3 regions of the Gehongia tenuis genome follow, and region 2 is predicted to be linked to each of the others. Evidence: a T-box and tRNA genes for the amino acid it is inferred to sense, from the RefSeq annotation. Region 2 holds a T-box; the other regions hold tRNA genes.
What was found. A T-box is a leader RNA that pairs with one kind of tRNA and senses whether it is charged. The one in region 2 lies ahead of metG (methionine--tRNA ligase), so its partner is inferred to be a tRNA-Met.
Positions count from the first base shown of each region.

Region 1 (4,264 bases), on a different contig from region 2:
ACAAAGTTGGCCTGGCCTTCCACCAGATCCATGAGGCAAAGGTCCACCGTGGAAAAGACTTCATCCACACTGCGGAGCAGCAGAACCTGGTTGATGGTGCTGAAAATGACATCCTCCGTGAAGCCCGATTCATAGAACTGTTCCAGCAGGGATAGGGTGGCCGCCGATTCCTTCTGAGCCCTTGGACCGGAGCCCATACCATCCGAGAGTGCCATGAGATACCGGCCGTCCCGGAGCTGTCCAAAGGAATAGCTGTCCCCGGACACCTCGTCCAGCGCTCTTCTGGCGATGCCCGTCATCACCTCGTAGACCGGCGCTTCCTCCAAGATGATCTCACAGGTCCCCATCTGGGGCCGGCAGGGGCCTTGAGCGATGCGCATGGGCCGTTCCATGGCGGCACTCACCGCCTGCACCACCCGCTTGTGGCAGCTCACCGGCGTGCGGCAGGAAGGCACCTCCAGAAATACACTGAATCTGCCGCCGACGGTTTGCTGAACGCACACCTGCTTGCAGTAAACGCCGTCCTTGTCCAGCTCCTGAACGATGCGCATTTCCTTGGCAGGATCAAAACGGATGGATAGATCGAGCTCCTCGGCCAGGCCCCGGACCACGTTGCCCACGCCTTTCAGCTGCTGACCCACCAGCATCCGGCTTTGTACCAGATGATCCTCCCATTCCTTGCGGGAGCGTTCCTCAGCCGTCACGTCCTCCATAACCTTGATAAGCTGATTTAGGCGGTAGCACTGCTTTTGGAAAGCCTCCGGAGCCATGATCGTGCTTCCGATTCCCTGCTTTTGAATGCGCTCCCAGAGGAGCTGAATGGGCGGCGCCGCATAGGGGGCGCTCTCCCGCCAGCACCAGCTTGCCTTGGCACAGCCCCGGCAGGCGCAGTAGGCCACGCGCTTGAGGGCGGGCTGTTTGGGCGGCACCTGGGTAACCATCTCCTCGAAGGCATCCCCCATCTGACCAAAGATTCCGGAGAACTCCCTGAGCCGTGTCACCCCCATACGCTGTGTTCGGTTCATGACCTGCTGCTGGCGGAGCGCACGCTGGGCGCTGCCATCCATATACACCGACAGCTTGTCCATCCAGTTCTTGGGGATCACTGCGAAAAAAGCGGCGGCACACAGCATATCCGCCAGGGAGAGCAGCACCTGCGTGGACGAGTTGAGAAAAAACGTGATCACCGTATTGGTGAGAATAAAGCAAAACATCATACCCCAGCGCTTGAGGGGCCGCGCCGCACCCGCTACAAAGGCACTGGCGCAAAAACTGGCCATGGTGGCAGCATCCATCTTGCCGGAAAGCACAAAGAGCATGGACAGCAGAATAGCGCTCCCGCCGGCGATGCCCGGTCCCGCCACGAAGCCCGCCGACAGGACCAGTGTGAAGGCAAGGATGTTTCTGAGATGAACGCCCCACAGCGTGATATCAAGGCCCAGAAACAGCACCCCGGCAAAGATAAGCAGATAGGCTGTTTCCTCCGCCGTCAGAAAGTTGCGTTTGGTGTCCTTAATGGCTCTCAACGCACCCTGGAACACGAAGATCATCAGCCCGCCCATACCCGCTGCCGCCAGGGTGACCAATTTATCGAACACCAGCGGGGAAGCAAAAAGCATCCGCGGCAGATAGAGCACCACAAAAAACACCGCCACAAAGCCAAGGGTGGGCTTGCGCTTGATATGCCGCAGGCCAAAGTGGGTGGCGGCCAGCATGACAGGCACCAACGCATCGCTCCATGCGCCAAAGCCTCCGCCGATGACGGCGCCCAAAGCCGCGCCAATGGCCATGGGATACACCGGCGTTCCCGCAAGCATGGCCGCGGCAACCGCCGCCGCGCCAAAACTGCCCGCGGCGCCCATCATGGACGCCTGTCCCAAAAACAGGCTTATTACCAGCCAAAGCGCCTCCCAGAGCACCTCACGGCGCAGAACAAATGGCGTCCTGGATGTTTTCATTCGTATAACGGACATGACCCACAATCCCCTTTTACTTGATTTCTACTTCATTATAAGGGGATCGGTCGACGGCATTTTGTCAACTGGTGGTACCGGAAAGACCCAATCGTGCGACACAAGCGTCTCTTTCTCATCAGGTATCCCATTCAATCCCGCCTGTTCGGGATATTTCCCATGTTTTCGCACGCGAATCCCAAGGGATTTATTTTGCAAGATTTTCTCTGGAATCTAGGATCACGGATTGCGTTATGTAAACATATTGCCAGCCGCTCCTGACTCGCCTTTTAAAATCCCATCCGGGACGATGTCCGCCACAGCTGTCTTGATGAATGCGCTTTCGGTCCAGGTTTGCGGTTCTGATTCTATTCATAGGCCATTGCAAGGAAACAGCACAATAGGCATAAAAAAACGGGACAAGCAAATGCTTGTCCCGACATGGTAGCGGCGAGTGGGGTCGAACCACCGACACTACGGGTATGAACCGTATGCTCTAGCCAACTGAGCTACGCCGCCATGTTGTTGACACGGTGATTATTTTAACATTGTCCAAGCCCCGTGTCAATACTTTTCTAATTATTCCTCATGGGATAGGTCTTCATTCCATGTACCCAAGGCTTCCCTGCCCTTCTCACTGAGGGCATAGCTGCCGCGGCCCACCCGGACAAACCAGCCATAGGCATTCTTCTGCAGGACGGTTTCACAGGCCAGCAGATTCCGTGCCCGCAGCTGTCTCAGGGTTTGAGGACCCTGCGCCAGGGCTTTGGCCACCAGGAAGGATTTTTGCCGATAGACGGTCATGATGGGCACGCCCACGCTGCCTCCCACGTTGACGTCCCCTTCCCGGCCGGAAAATTCTTCAAAGATCTTGGTTCTGCGCCGGGGATTGAAGCGCTGGACCGAATCCACGGCTTTGGCTTCAAACATCAGCTGTACCGCAAGCTCACCCAGCATATCCTCGCCCACAAGGAGCAAACCGATGCCAAGACGCTTCAGCAGAGCACAAATCTTCTGCCACCGGGCGGTGTAGAGGGTTCTGCCCCGCTTGGGCACCGCCACATAGACGTAGTCCATGTACTGCTGCCGGTTGCTGGCTTGTAAGAGCAGATCAAAGTTGATATTGAGTTTGAGTTCAATGGCCACCATGTGGTTGTCCCTTACCGCCAGGACATCCACGTAGTTGACTTCCGCTTTCACATCATAGCCCTGAGCCTGCCAAAACTGTCGTACTGGCACATAAAGATCCCGCTCATTTTTCAGGCGGCTTGGGCAGGATTTCACTTTCCGGTATGCTGGATCCATATTCTCTCCTATACTAGAAACAGGGGCCTGTGATCATCACAAGCCCCTGCTATCTTAATTCAAAGCCTGAGCAAGGTCGTCGATAATGTCCTGAACGTCCTCAATACCCACGGAAAGGCGCATAAAACGATCGGTAATGCCCAGCTTCAGCCTGGCCTCCTCAGGCACGGAAGCATGGGTCTGCGTCAGGGGATAGGTGATCAGTGTCTCGGTTCCGCCGAGGCTTTCCGCAAACATGATCATCTTCACATTCTCGATCACCCGATGCACCGTCTCCACGCTGTCCACGGTGAAGGAAAGCATGCCGCCAAAACCGCTGGCCTGGCGGCTGGAAATCTCATAGCCGGGATGATCGGGGAAACCCACATAGTACACTTTCTCCACCCGGGGATGGTTCCGCAGCCATTCGGCCACTTTCCGGGTGTTCTCCTCGTGGCGCTGCATGCGAAGGGCCAAGGTCTTTATACCCCGAAGGATCAGCCAGCTGTCCAAAGGCGCAAGGCCCGCACCCTCGGTGCCCACCATGAGCTTAAAGTGCTCGGCCAATTCGGGATCTTTGACCACGATGAGCCCGGCCATGGTGTCATGATGTCCGCCCAGGAACTTGGTGGCGCTGTGCAGTACAATATCGGCACCCAGATTCAGGGGTTTTTGCAAATAGGGGGTCAAAAAGGTGTTGTCCACAACCGTATAAGCGCCATGTGCTTTGGCGATCTTGGCGATGGCCGCGATATCCGCGACCTTCATGGTGGGATTGGTGGGCGTCTCCACAAACACCAGCTTGGTATTGGGTCTCATCGCCGCTTCGATGGCATCAAGATTGCCGGGGTCCACAAAGGTGAATTCAACCTTATAGCGGGACCAGATCTTCTCAATCATGCGGTAGGTGCCGCCATACACGTCATCGGAGATAACGGCATGATCCCCGGCGGAAAGCAGAGAGAACACGGCCATATCCGCCGCAAGGCCGGTGGTGTAGGCGAACCCATGGGTTCCCTCCTCTAGCA
Region 1 covers NZ_JACRSR010000005.1:78,136-82,399, forward strand. Annotated here, with positions in the region: gene spoIIE (stage II sporulation protein E) at 1-1,973, opposite strand, end outside; tRNA gene H8696_RS10315 (tRNA-Met) at 2,395-2,471, opposite strand; gene H8696_RS10320 (DUF2161 family putative PD-(D/E)XK-type phosphodiesterase) at 2,532-3,257, opposite strand; gene H8696_RS10325 (trans-sulfuration enzyme family protein) at 3,312-4,264, opposite strand, start outside.
Region 1: it has a tRNA-Met gene. The T-box ahead of metG (methionine--tRNA ligase) is inferred to sense a tRNA for this amino acid. The anticodon was not compared.

Region 2 (4,264 bases):
CGGCGATTCCACTGTGAGAAGGCGCACATTGCCCGAAGCGTCCTCCGCCGAAAGGAGCATGCCTTCGGACAGAATACCCTTCAGCTTCGCGGGCTTCAGATTGGCCACCAGAATGAGCTGTCTGCCCACCAGTTTCTCCGGTTCAGGGTACCACTTCTTGATGCCGGAGACCACGGTGCGCTGCTCCTCCCCCACTTTGAGGGTGAACTTCAAAAGCTTCTCCGAGCCTTCCACCGCCTCGCAGGCGAGGACATTCGCCACCTTCATCTCCACCTTGGCAAAGTCGTCGATGGTGATCTTCCCGTCCTTTTTCGGCTCCTCCGGCCTTTGGGCTTCCTGCTTCCTGGCCGCTTCCTTCTTCTTTTGGGACGCACCCTTGATGTGGGCCTGTCCCGGAGTGATCCCATCGAGGGCCTCCAGTTCCTTCGCCATATCCAGCCGCGGGAACAGGGCCTCGCCCTTCTTCACCTTGGTGCCCGCTGGAATCACGCCGAACTGGCGCACCGTATCCCAAGCGGTCATGTGGCCTTCCTCGATGCCGATCTGCTGAAAGATCTTGGCCGGGGTCTTGGTCATAAACGGGCTGATCAGAATGCCGATGGTGCGGATGGATTCCACCAGGTGCACCATCACCGTCGCCAGCCGCTCCCTTTGCTGTTCGTCCTTGGCCAGGGCCCAGGGCGCCGTCTCATCGATGTACTTGTTGCACCGGGCCACCAGCTTCCAGATCTCCCCCAAAGCGGCGGAGAGCTGCCACTGGTCCATAAGCTCCTCCACCTTCTGGGGCGTGCCCATGCAAAGGTGCTGCAGATCCTTGTCCAACTCGGTGACCGGACCCACGGAGGGGATGCTGCCATCAAAGTACTTCTCCATCATGGCCACCGTGCGGCTGACCAGGTTGCCAAGGTCATTGGCCAAATCCGTGTTGATGCGCTTGATGAGAATCTCGTTGGTGAAAACGCCATCGCTGCCAAGAGGCATCTCCCGGAGCAGGAAATAGCGGATAGCATCCAGGCCGTACCGTTCCACCAGCACCACCGGGTCGATAACGTTGCCCTTGGATTTGGACATTTTCTCCCCGCCGTCCAGGATCAGCCAGCCGTGGCCGTACACCTGCTTGGGGAGGGGCAGACCCAAGGCCATGAGCACGATAGGCCAGATGATGGTGTGAAAGCGAACGATCTCCTTGCCCACCAAATGTACGTCCGCCGGCCAGTATTTTTTGAATTTGCTGTCGTCTTCGCCCAAATAGCCAAGGGCCGTGATGTAGTTCGTCAAGGCGTCCAGCCACACGTACACCACGTGTCCCGGGTCGAACTCCACCGGGATGCCCCAGGAGAAGGAGGTGCGGGACACGGCCAGATCCTCCAGACCGGGCAGCAGGAAATTGTTCAGCATCTCGTTCCTGCGGGAAACCGGCTGAATGAAATCGGGATGGGTGTTGATGTATTCGATCAGGCGGTCCTGATACTTGGACAGGCGGAGAAAATAGGACTCCTCCTTCACCCGTTCCACCGGCCGCCCGCAGTCGGGGCATTTGCCGTCCACCAGCTGCCGCTCCAGCCAGAAGGATTCGCAGGGGCTGCAGTACCAGCCCTCGTACTCGCTCTTGTAGATATCGCCCTGATCATACAGGCGCTTGAAGATCTTCTGAACCGCCTGCATATGCCGGGGCTCCGTCGTGCGAATGAAATCGTCGTAGGAGATATCCATCAGCTTCCAAAGATCCTTGATGGAAGCCACGATGCCGTCCACATAGTCGATGGGCTCCATGCCCTTCTCCCGGGCAATTCGTTCGATCTTCTGGCCGTGCTCATCGGTGCCGGTCAAAAACATCACGTCATAACCGGTCAGCCGCTTGAAACGGGCAATGGCATCCGCCGCCGTGGTGCAGTAGGCGTTGCCGATATGCAGCTTGTTCGACGGATAATAGATGGGGGTCGTTACATAAAAAGTGTTCTTTTCCATGCCTGTCCTCCTTATCTTCGTAAAAAAACAAAACCCCACCCCCCTGTAGGGGCGAGGTTCAACTCGCGGTACCACCCTGCTTTCCCGCATTCGGGCTTATGGGCGACCATCATCGCCGCACGCTGTCACGGGCGTTCCCGGCAGGGCCTAAAAGCTTCGGCCCCGCGGTTCAGGGACCATGTTCCTCCTGCTGGCCGCCGCCGGCTTGCACCCTCCCGGCTCGCTCAAGGCGCCTTGGCAAAAGTACTCTTCCCGTCATCACCTTTTTAAGATATGCTGCTAGTTTATCCTATTATATCGAGGCTATACCCTCTTTGTCAATGCGCACGAATGGCGCCGTCCTCATCGTAACTGGGAACCACGTCCAGCTTGTTCTGGGTGAAGCAGTAGGTAAGGTCGTCGAAACCCAGTTCCACCAGCCGCCGATAGTGGCCGCAATGCAGCAGCAGATCCTCGGGATGGCGCTTGTACTGATCGTAAAGGAACAGCGCGTTATAGCCAAGATCGTCCAGTTCCAGCTTTACGCCCAGCTCCCGAAGCTCCGCAATGATGGAGCCTGCGGCCATCACATCGTCCAGTGAGAATCGTTCCGCCGTACCGGAACACACGATGGCGATCTCGTCCTCATCCCGGACCCTGTCTGCCACCGCACGAGCGTTCAGATAGGCTCCCACCAGAATCCTTCTGGCTCCGCTGGTTCTCGCCCGGCGAATGGCCCGGGTGCCGTTGGTGGTGGTCGCCACGATAACCTTGCCCCGAACCTTCTCCCCGCTGTATTCCAGGGGTGAATTCCCAAGATCAAAACCCGGGATCAAAAGAGCGTTTCGCTCCCCGCCCAGCAGCACATTCTCCCGGCCGAGCCGGCCTCCCATCTTGAGGGCCTCCTCCACATCCTCCACCGGAATCACTTCCCTGGCGCCGTTGCTGAGGGCCGTCACCATACAGCTGGTGGCCCGAAGCACATCAATCACAATGGCCGTACGGTCACGAACGCATCGCTCCACCAAATTGGCATGGGTTGAAAAAACGTCCACTCTCATCTCTTATCTGCCTCCCAATTTTCTTGGCCGTAGGTCCCATTATACGACAACTTTGCACCAAGAACAAGGCTTTTATAGCCCAAACATGGTCTTGCAGAGAAATGCAGCAAACACGATCCCCACGAATTCACTGAGCATGGATACGGGCACGGTGTAGCGGGTTTTCTTCACACCCACGTAACCAAAGTAGAGACCCACCGCGTAAAGAATGGTCTCGGAGGAGCCCATTACCGTGGACGCCAGCCGTCCAGTGTAGGAGTCGGGGCCCACCGCCTCTACAAGCTGGGTAAAAATGGCCGTGGCGCCGCTTCCGGAGAAGGGCCGCATGAGCAGAAGGGGCCCCAGATCCATGGGGATCCCCACGAAGGAAAGCAGCGGAGCCAAAAGGCTCACCAGCGCATCCAGCGCACCGGAGCTTTTCAGCATCTCGACCGCCACCAGCATGGCTACAAGATAGGGCAGAATGGTGATCACGGTGGACAGCCCTTCCTTGGCGCCCTCAATGAAGGTGTCGAAGATGGGAACCCGCTTCACCATGCCGTAGATGACCACAAAGGCAATGAAGAAGGCCACGAAGCCGCCGGATATGTAAGTTACCAGCTTCATCGGCCTCTCCTCCCCGCCATGATCTTGCCAAGAATGATGGCAAGCACCGTATTGACCAGGGTGACCAGAAGGGTGCTGCCGATGATCTCCGCCGGCGCCGCGCTTCCAGCGGCTCTTCGGATTCCGATGATGGTCATGGGGATGAGCTGAATGGAGGAGGCGTTCACGATGAGCAGCATGCACATGTCATGGGTGGCCGTATCTTTATGGGGATTGAGCCGCTGCAGCTCCTCCATGGCCTTGAGCCCATAGGGCGTGGCCGCGCCGCCCATGCCCAGCACGTTGGCCAGAAGGTTCATGGAGATGTGTCCCATGGCGGGATGATTTTTAGGTACGCCGGAAAAGAGCCGCGCCATCAGCGGCCGCATCTTCTTTGCAATAGCCTCCACCAGTCCGGCCCGCTCCGCAATTTTTAGAACCCCCAGCCAAAGGGCGTACACGCCAAGGAGCGTCACCGCCACCTCCACGCTGGCCGACGCCCCGTCCAGCGCACCATCGGTCACCAGATCCAGTCTTCCGCTCAAAAGGGCGAACACGATGCTGGCCAAAATCATGCTGCCCCAAAGTGCATTCATCATAGACAATCTCCTCCACCTAAAACTATGTATGCTGGAGGGATTTTCAGAACCTTACAGATAGTCTTGTATTTT
Region 2 covers NZ_JACRSR010000001.1:13,838-18,101, reverse strand. Annotated here, with positions in the region: gene metG (methionine--tRNA ligase) at 1-1,983, opposite strand, end outside; T-box leader at 2,013-2,236, opposite strand; gene H8696_RS00090 (2-phosphosulfolactate phosphatase) at 2,286-3,008, opposite strand; gene H8696_RS00085 (spore maturation protein) at 3,081-3,614, opposite strand; gene H8696_RS00080 (nucleoside recognition domain-containing protein) at 3,611-4,192, opposite strand.

Region 3 (4,264 bases), on a different contig from region 2:
GTGGACAGCTTCAACGAGGAAGAGGTTCTTTTAATCACCGAGGCCGGCGACATCACCATCGCGGGTGAAGGCCTGCATATCGCCAAACTGAATCTGGACGATGGCCAACTGATCGTGGAAGGGTATTTATATGCTGTGGAATACAGTGATGGAGATACCTCTTCGGGCAAAGGCGGGCTGTTTTCCAGGCTGTTTAAATAAACCATGTTGTTTTCCACTTACAATCAGCCGGCGGTTTTTATGGCGGCGGTATACGCAGGATTGGTGATGGGGTTCGTATACGATCTTTTCCGTGGAATCAGCCACGTCTTTCATTTTAAAGCGTTCATGACTGGGTTGATGGATCTGCTGTTCTGGGTTCTGGCGGTTGCGGTGGCTTTTGTGGTGCTGTATGTGGGGGACCAGCGGGAGATTCGTTTCTTTGCTCTGCTGGGATTTGGACTTGGCGGACTGCTCTATGCTCTTGGTATATCCTCGGCTCTCCGCTGGATGGGCGGTCAATTGGTCAGTTTTCTCAAAAGGGCACTGCGCAAGGTGGCTCACTGGCCCTTCATACAACGAATTTTTCGTTAATGAAGGAATTCGAGAGAATGCGTCGAATTCGATAAGGACACATCTTTTATGAAGGGCCGGAGATACATGCAGCTTGTTCAAAAGATCCGAAAACACTGGAAACCCATCGTGGCGTGCCTTATTGCCGTTTATGTGACGGTAACGCTGGTACAGCAGCAAATCCAGATGGGTGAACAGAAGAAAACCATGGCTGGCATCAATGCGCAGATTGAGGAAGCCCAGATGGAAAACGAACGGATTGAACGGACCATTGATTCCACCTCCAGCGACGAATACATCGAACAGGCGGCCCGTCAGCAGCTGGGCTGGGTGAAGGATGGGGAGATTGTCTTTTTACCGAAAAATGGGCAGGATCTCCAGGGTGACAATACCGGTGAATGATTTGGAACCGCTTGACAAAGCGGGCCTTGTCTTTCTATAATAAATAAAGTTAGGAACAACTGAAGGGGTTACGAAGGGGGATATTTGTGGCCGTCGAAGAAGGAACGATTTTGGAGGGTACCGTTACGGGGATCGCCGCGTTTGGTGCGTTTGTGCGGTTGCCGGACGGAGAATCGGGCATGGTGCATATTTCGGAGGTTGCCGACGCCTATGTCCGCGATATCAACGACTTTTTGAAGGTTGGCGATACGGTCAAGGTGAAGGTGCTGCCCGGCCATAACGGCAAGATCAGCCTTTCCATCAAGAAGGCCAATCCGCCCAAGAAGCCTTCCAGTAAGCCCATGGATATTGATTGGCGGAGCAGCCGTTCCAATGCGTCGTCTGGACCCGCTTCCTTTGAGGATTTGATGAGCAAATTCATGAAGGACAGCGAGGAAAGACTGCTGGACGTGAAGCGCAGCCAGGATCATAAGCGCAGCGGATACGCGAAACGATGATTGAAAAACGTTCCTTCGGGAACGTTTTTTTGTTGGAGGCATTCATGAATAGAAGAGCTGTCATAGATGTGGGCTCCCATGGTGTAAAGCTTTTGGTTGCCGAACGAACTCGACAGGGTTGGACCACATTGCTGAAGGATGTGGTGGTCACTCGACTGGGAGATGGCGTGGATCGTGCAGGCCGGCTGGGGGAGGAGCCCATGAACCGAACCCTGGACGGCATCTCCCAGCTTCAGCAAAAAGCGTTTTCTTTAAGACCGGAAGGTATGGATATCTATGCCACATCGGCCATGCGGGATGCCGTAAATCGTGAGGAATTCTGCGGCCGCCTCCAGGCGCGCACAGGGCTCAAACTGGAGATTCTCTCAGGGGAGCAGGAAGCGGAACTGGCCTACCGGGGCGCACTGGATGATCAGGATGGCGGTGTGCTGGATCTTGGAGGCGGCAGCCTTGAGGTGATCGTTGGTCAAAAGGGGAAATTGGTGCTGCAAAAAAGCCTGCAGCTTGGCGCAGTGCGAGCTCAGGATGCGCTGGATCTCCCGGACCGTCCCGGTGATGAGGGCATAACCAAAATCCAAAGCTGGGTGCGGAATACTCTGGATCGGCAGCTCCCCAATCTTGCGGAACAAAATATTGATGTTTGGACTGCGGTCGGCGGTACAGCAGCCAGTATTGCATCGATGGATCAGGGCCTGGCGGTCTATGATTCCAAAAAGATTCAGGGCTGCCTGATATCCTTGCGGAGAATGGAAGAATGGGCGCGCCGCCTTGCAGCTATGGACCTGGAGGAACGCCGGCATGTCAGGGGACTGATGCCCCAGCGTGCCAGAGCCATTGTGCCGGGTATCGTTATCCTTGCTTCCTTTATGCGGTATAGTGAGACCAATGTTTTACGCATCAGCGACCGCGGTTCTATGGAAGGATATCTGCTGGGAAAAATTAAATGTTGAAGTTGATGATTTATTTCTTGACAAGATGCCATGCTATTGATAAAATAGATATTGCTCTCGTGAGAGGGCGATGATTGACGCGGGGTAGAGCAGTCTGGTAGCTCGTCGGGCTCATAACCCGGAGGTCGTGTGGTTCAAATCCCACCCCCGCAACCATCTCCGGTTACTCCATTGAGGTTCTCAATGGAGTAATTTTTTTTGTCGTTTTCTGGCATCAGTATTATTACTATAATTAGTATTGACTGGAATACTTGTAATATTTAGTGGCCCATAGTATTATAAGAATAGTTGATATTTCTCCCATTCACACCGTTGTCCTACCCCGTGGCTAGGGGGATCATAATAGATACTTAAGGGAGGTAAAAGAGATGGAGACCAATGTAGTTCAACCCAATCAGCAGGGCTCAACCGCACCTGTTGGACAATTGAGGACGAACAGGGGCCTGCTCAAGTACATTCTTTTGTCCATCGTGACCCTCGGCATCTATGGCATCGTAGTCATGTCATCCATTTCCAATGATATTAACGTAATCGCCAGCCGCTATGATGGAAAGCGGACCATGCATTACTGCCTGCTTATTTTTCTGGTCTCCTGGATCACTCTGGGCATTGGATACTTTGTATGGTTTCACAAAATCAGCGGTCGTATTGGCAATGAGTTGTTGCGGCGTAATATTGGCTACCCTTTCAGCGCGGGTTCCTTCTGGGGATGGAATGTGCTGGGAGCGTTCATTATCGTCGGTCCTTTCATTTATCTTCATAAGCTTTTGAAGGCCATGAATCTGCTGTCCGAAAACTACAATGTGAACGGTTGATTCCGTTTTTTGAACCGACAATCCAGAAAAAGAGTTTGGACGTTGTCCAGACTCTTTTTTATAAATCATGGGTGAAAAGGGCATACTATAGTTTGACAAATATTTAACGATGAAGTATAGTAGCGGTGGAAGCTTAAGATTGACAAAGGAGATGGAGTATTATGGGTATCTTTGATGGAAAAGTCGCGATTATCACCGGCGGTGGCAAGGCGAAATCCATCGGCTATGGAATCGCTGTGGCTTATGCCAAGGAAGGCGCCGATCTGGTCTTGACGGGGAGAAATGAGCAGAAGCTTCTGGATGCCAAGGAGGAGTTGGAGCGTTTATATGGGATCAAAGTTCTGGCTTTGCAGGCGGAGGTGACACCCAGCGATGAATCGGAAGATATCGTCAAGGAAGTGGTCCAAAAGACCATAGATACTTTTGGAAGAATTGACGTTCTGATCAACAATGCTCAGGCTTCTGCATCAGGGATTCCGCTTTCCATGCAGTCCAAGGATCATTTTGATCTGGGTATCTATTCAGGATTGTATGCGACCTTCTATTATATGCGTGAATGCTATCCCTATTTGAAGGAAACGGAGGGTTCCGTGATTAATTTTGCATCGGGCGCAGGATTGTTCGGCAATGCCGGACAAAGCTCCTATGCGGCGGCTAAGGAGGGTATCCGCGGACTTTCCCGGGTGGCGGCCACGGAGTGGGGCAAGGACAATATCAATGTCAATGTGGTTTGTCCTTTGGCCATGACTTCTCAGCTGGAGAATTTTAAGAAGGGCTATCCCGAAGCCTATGAGAAAAATCTGCGGGCCGTGCCTATGGGCCGTTTTGGTGATCCGGAAATCGATATAGGCCGCGTCTGTGTCCATCTGGGGTCCCGGGATTTCAAATATATGTCCGGCGAGACCATCACCTTGGAGGGCGGTATGGGACAGCGCCCGTAACATAGTACGGATTGCGCCATTCGGATTTATCCGGTGGCGCAATTTTTATGGGTATTTTTGCGTTTTTGATCCGGGGAGCCTATAATGAAAGGGCAGGAATAAGGAGG
Region 3 covers NZ_JACRSR010000002.1:15,380-19,643, reverse strand. Annotated here, with positions in the region: gene yabP (sporulation protein YabP) at 1-201, shown strand, start outside; gene yabQ (spore cortex biosynthesis protein YabQ) at 205-573, shown strand; gene H8696_RS06115 (FtsB family cell division protein) at 622-954, shown strand; gene H8696_RS06110 (S1 RNA-binding domain-containing protein) at 1,041-1,451, shown strand; gene H8696_RS06105 (Ppx/GppA phosphatase family protein) at 1,496-2,401, shown strand; tRNA gene H8696_RS06100 (tRNA-Met) at 2,480-2,557, shown strand; gene H8696_RS06095 (DUF4234 domain-containing protein) at 2,770-3,216, shown strand; gene H8696_RS06090 (SDR family NAD(P)-dependent oxidoreductase) at 3,378-4,157, shown strand.
Region 3: it has a tRNA-Met gene. The T-box ahead of metG (methionine--tRNA ligase) is inferred to sense a tRNA for this amino acid. The anticodon was not compared.